2 regions of the Nitratireductor aquibiodomus genome follow, and region 1 is predicted to be linked to the other one. Evidence: predicted binding sites of a transcription regulator. Region 1 holds the regulator's gene; the other holds the start of a gene.

Region 1 (2,403 bases):
ACGTGCTCGTGCCCGGCCGGCAGATGTGCGGTGAGCTTCTTGTCGCGGATATCGGCATAGCCGAAACAACACTGAATCGAGCCGAATGCAAGACCTGGGAGAACCATCCCGCGCTGTGGCGGGCAGCCTTGCCGGAGATCGGCATCAGCGCCCACAAATATTCGCGCGGGCATGTGGCCGTCATATCCGGCGGCGCCACGTCCACGGGAGCGGCGCGTCTTGCAGCGCGCGGCGCAGCGCGGGCGGGGGCAGGCGCCGTGACCGTGCTTTCACCCGCCAACGCGCTTTCCGTCAACGCAATGCATCTGACCTCGATCATGCTGCGCAGGGCCGATACGGTCGAGGAACTGGAGGCGTTCCTCAGTGATCGCGGCCCCTCCGGCGCTGTGCTGGGGCCGGGGGCAGGAACAGGCGAGCGAACGCGAAGTTTTGCGCGGAGCCTTCTCGACCGGGCGGGCGCCGCGGGCGGACTGGTTTTCGATGCGGATGCAATCACCGCCTTTCGCGGCGACCCGGAGACGCTTTTCGCCATGATCAAAGCCTCCGCCGCGCAAGTCGTTCTGACACCGCACGAAGGGGAATTCGGGCGCCTGTTTCCAGGTCTTGAAGATGCGCCGGAGGTCTCGAAAGTGGAGCGGACCCGGGAGGCAGCCATGCGATCAGGTGCAGCAATCGTGCTCAAGGGACCGGATACGGTGGTCGCGGCGCCTGACGGGCGGGCAGCCATCAATGTGAACGCAACGCAGCACCTGGCGACAGCCGGCTCAGGCGATGTCCTGTCCGGGATCATCGCTGGTCTGATGGCACAGACGATGCCGGCGTTTGAAGCGGCCTGCGCGGGTATCTGGCTTCATGCGGAGGCCGGCAGAGTGTTCGGCCGCGGGCTCATCGCAGAAGATCTGCCCGAGATGCTGCCCCAGGTTCTACAGTCTCAGTTCCCCGAACACGTCCGCTGAAAGGTCGAAGCGAGCGGGACGTACCGGCGGGGAGAAACGAACGGGGCGTATCTGGCTGTGGAAGAGAAATGGGCGGGTCTACGCAGACGGCTCGACCCGCCGTCGCCGCGTTGGAAGATTTTGCAGTCAGGTTTTTCCACCTGACCGCAATATACTTCAGTAACGGCGCATCAATCCAACCAGGCGCCCCTGAACCTTGACTCGGTCAGGGCCAAAAATCCGCGTCTCATAGGCCGGGTTGGCAGCTTCAAGGGCAATCGACGCGCCTTTGCGGCGAAAGCGTTTCAGGGTTGCTTCTTCCTGATCCACCAGCGCGACCACGATCTCGCCCGGATTGGCGGTCTGGGTTTCGCGGATGATGACGGTATCACCATCGAAGATGCCTGCCTCGATCATGGAATCGCCCCTGACCTCCAGCGCGTAATGATCGCCGCCGCTCAGCATGTCCGGGGGGACGGCGATGGAATGTGTCTGGTGCTGAATGGCGTCGATGGGAACGCCGGCAGCGATGCGCCCCATCACCGGCACGGAAACGACGCCGGCCAGACCGTCATCATTGCTGGCGGCGGGTTTTGGCTGGGGCGAGGGGGCTTTGCCGAGGCTGCCTTCAATGACGCTGGGCGAGAATTTGCGTGCGCCGGGGTTCAGGCCGGGAGCAATCGAATCAGGGAGGCGCAGAACTTCCAGTGCACGGGCCCGATTGGGAAGCCGGCGAATGAAGCCACGCTCCTCGAGCGCGGTGATCAATCGATGAATGCCGGATTTCGAGGCAAGGTCCAGCGCTTCCTTCATTTCATCGAAGGAGGGCGGGATTCCTGTCTCCTTCAGCCGCTCGTGGATGAACAGGAGAAGTTCGTGCTGCTTGCGGGTCAGCATGGGCGCCACCGAGAATCAGTTAAAAACAAAACCAGAACATACTCTATATGTTCCAGTTGTGTTCCGCAACTCCCGGCATTTGCGCGCGGTTTACCGGGGCTACGGTGCCGCAAACAGCGCCTTGGCGCCGTCGGCGACGAACTGCACGGCGAGCGCGGCCAGTATAACGCCGAGAAGGCGTGTCAGGATCGAGCGTCCTGTCTCGCCGAGGAAGCGGTCGACGCGCTCGGCAAGCGTGAAGACGGCGTAGGTGATGACGATCGTTGTCGCCAGGATTGCCAGCAGTGCGGCACTTCCGGCCAGTCCGCCGAAGGAACCCGAAAGCAGAACGGTGGCCGAAATCGCGCCGGGGCCGGCTATCAGGGGGATCGCCAGCGGAAAGGCGGCGATGTTTCGGATCATGTCGCGGGTGATGGCGCGCTCGGCGCTTTTCTCATGGCGCTCCTGGCGGCGCTCGAAGATCATTTCGAAGGCGATGAAGAAGAGCAGCAGGCCGCCCGCCACGCGGAAAGCGGGCAGTGTGATCCCGAACACGGAAAGTATGGCGCTGCCGGCCACACCGAAGAGAGCG
Region 2 (2,403 bases), 1.5 Mb from region 1:
AATATGACGCATCAGGTTTTCGCCGGCATGCGCTCGCGCAAGTTCGGCCGGATCATCAGTATTTCCTCGATCAACGGTCAGAAAGGCCAGATGGGCCAGGCCAATTACTCGGCCGCCAAGGCCGGCGAGATCGGTTTCACCAAGGCGCTGGCCCAGGAGGGGGCGCGTTTCAATGTGACGGTGAATGCGATCTGCCCGGGCTATATCGCCACCGACATGGTGATGGCCGTGCCGGAAGCGGTGCGCGAGAAGATCGTCGCGCAGATCCCGGTGGGGCGGCTGGGCGAGGCGTCGGAAATCGCACGGTCGGTGCTCTTCCTGGCGTCCGACGATGCAGGCTTCGTGACTGGCTCGACGCTGACCGTCAATGGCGGACAATACTTCATCTGATGAAAATCAGGCGTGCCGCGCCGTAAATTTTCGGGACGCTGTGGATCGATCGTGGCGTTCCGGGCCCTCGATTCTGTATCAATTTGAAGCAATTCGGTTAACGGAGCATTCATCCTGCCGGAGCCGAGCTGTGGATAAGGCGTGCGCTATCTGTCGACAGGCAGTGGAAAACACCAGATGTAGCGGTGAACGTACCGGGAACATTGCGATATCACTGATTCGTCTCTGATTCGTTCCGGGTTTGGTCGAAGTGTTAATGCCAGGTCTCCATCTGCACGGTGCGGCTGTTAACAGACGGTCAAATTTTCCTAACAAAATCTTATGCTTGTGCAGGGAAGAACGGACCTGCGTCTCCGCTGCCTGCAAAAGGTTAACGGTCACCCTTCCTTTGCGGCACTTCCCGTTTGGCACAGATTCAGCATCTAGTTCCGCTTCCTCTGCGTCATACAGTATGTTGGGGTGAACAAAACGGGAAATCTGCAAAGTCAGTGATTCGTCGCCGATTCGTTCCAGACTCGTTCCAAACCTTAACGGATGCATGGATATGCGAAGGCATATGGCAGTCATTGTCGGGGGAATGACAGTCTTGCCTTGGAATGCGGAGGCAAAGCGTGCTAACCCGTGTGCTCGCCTTTTTTCGCTGAGGTAGACGGCTTTCCGGGCCCTATGAATTTCCAGAATCAGAACGCCAGCCCCCGGGTGCTTTCGGGGCGTAACGTCACAGCCATCCTCGGCCCTACCAACACGGGCAAGACGCATCTCGCCATCGAGCGCATGGTTGCGCATTCCAGCGGCATTATCGGCTTGCCGCTGCGCCTGCTTGCGCGCGAGGTCTATTCGCGCGTGGTCGCCAAGGTGGGCGAGCATCATGTGGCACTGATAACCGGCGAGGAAAAGATAGCGCCGCCGGGGGCACGCTTTTCGGTGTGCACTGTGGAAGCGATGCCGCGTGAGGCCGATGTGGCCTTCGTTGCGATCGACGAGGTCCAGCTTGCCGCGGATCTCGAACGCGGCCACATTTTCACCGACCGTATCCTGCATCTGCGGGGCCGCGAGGAAACGTTGCTGCTCGGGGCCGGCACGATGCGTGGCATACTGGAAAAGCTCCTGCCGGGCCTCTCCGTCATCACCCGGCCGCGCATGTCGGTGCTCACCTATTCCGGCTCGCGCAAGATCACGCGGCTGCCGCGTCGCTCGGCCATCGTGGCGTTTTCCTCCGACGAGGTTTATGCCATTGGCGAACTGATCCGCCGCCAGCGCGGCGGGGTGGCCGTGGTGCTCGGCGCGCTGAGCCCCCGCACGCGCAACGCACAGGTCGCGCTCTATCAGTCCGGCGATGTCGACTATCTGGTGGCGACGGATGCGATCGGCATGGGGCTCAACCTCGATGTCGATCACGTGGCCTTCGCGCAGAACCGCAAATTCGACGGTTTCCAGTATCGCGATCTTAATCCGGCGGAGCTCGGGCAGATTGCAGGCCGCGCCGGCCGGCACCTGCGCGACGGCACGTTTGGCGTTACCGGCCAGGTCGACCCCTTCGCCGATGAACTGGTCCACCGCATCGAGGCGCATGAGTTCGATCCCGTGAAGGTGCTGCAATGGCGCACCGCCTCATTTGATCTTTCCAGTGTCGATGCGCTCAAGGCGTCGCTCGATACGCCGCCGCCCGTGGACGGCCTGACGCGCGCGCTGCCGGCCGCCGATGCGAAAGTGCTCGAATTCCTTTCGCGTGAAGGGGATGTCCGGGCGCTGGCCGAGGGACGCGAGCGTGTCGGGCTCCTGTGGGAGGCCTGTGTGCTGCCCGATTACCGGCGCATCGCACCGGCCCAGCACGCGGAAATTGTTGGTGCAGTCTTTTCTGATCTGGCGCGAATGGGCCATGTCGATGAAGACTACATGGCCGAACAGGTCAAGCGTGCCTCGTCCACCGAGGGGGACATCGACACGTTATCACAGCGGATCGCGCAGATTCGCACATGGACATTTGTCTCGCACAGGCCCGGATGGCTGGCC

Evidence for each region. The regulator LexA, encoded in region 1, represses DNA repair genes until DNA is damaged. The targets are predictions, from matches to a motif close to TGTTCNNNNTGTGTTCNG.
Region 2: the regulator LexA is predicted to act here: its motif matches at 896-913, upstream of BLW55_RS09390 (helicase-related protein).

What each region holds. Positions count from the first base shown of each region.
Region 1 is NZ_FNSL01000001.1:461,092-463,494, reverse strand. It holds gene BLW55_RS02185 (NAD(P)H-hydrate dehydratase) at 1-956, shown strand, start outside; gene lexA (transcriptional repressor LexA) at 1,113-1,832, opposite strand; gene BLW55_RS02175 (MarC family protein) at 1,932-2,403, opposite strand, start outside.
Region 2 is NZ_FNSL01000001.1:1,978,998-1,981,400, reverse strand. It holds gene phbB (acetoacetyl-CoA reductase) at 1-390, shown strand, start outside; gene BLW55_RS09390 (helicase-related protein) at 1,057-2,403, shown strand, end outside.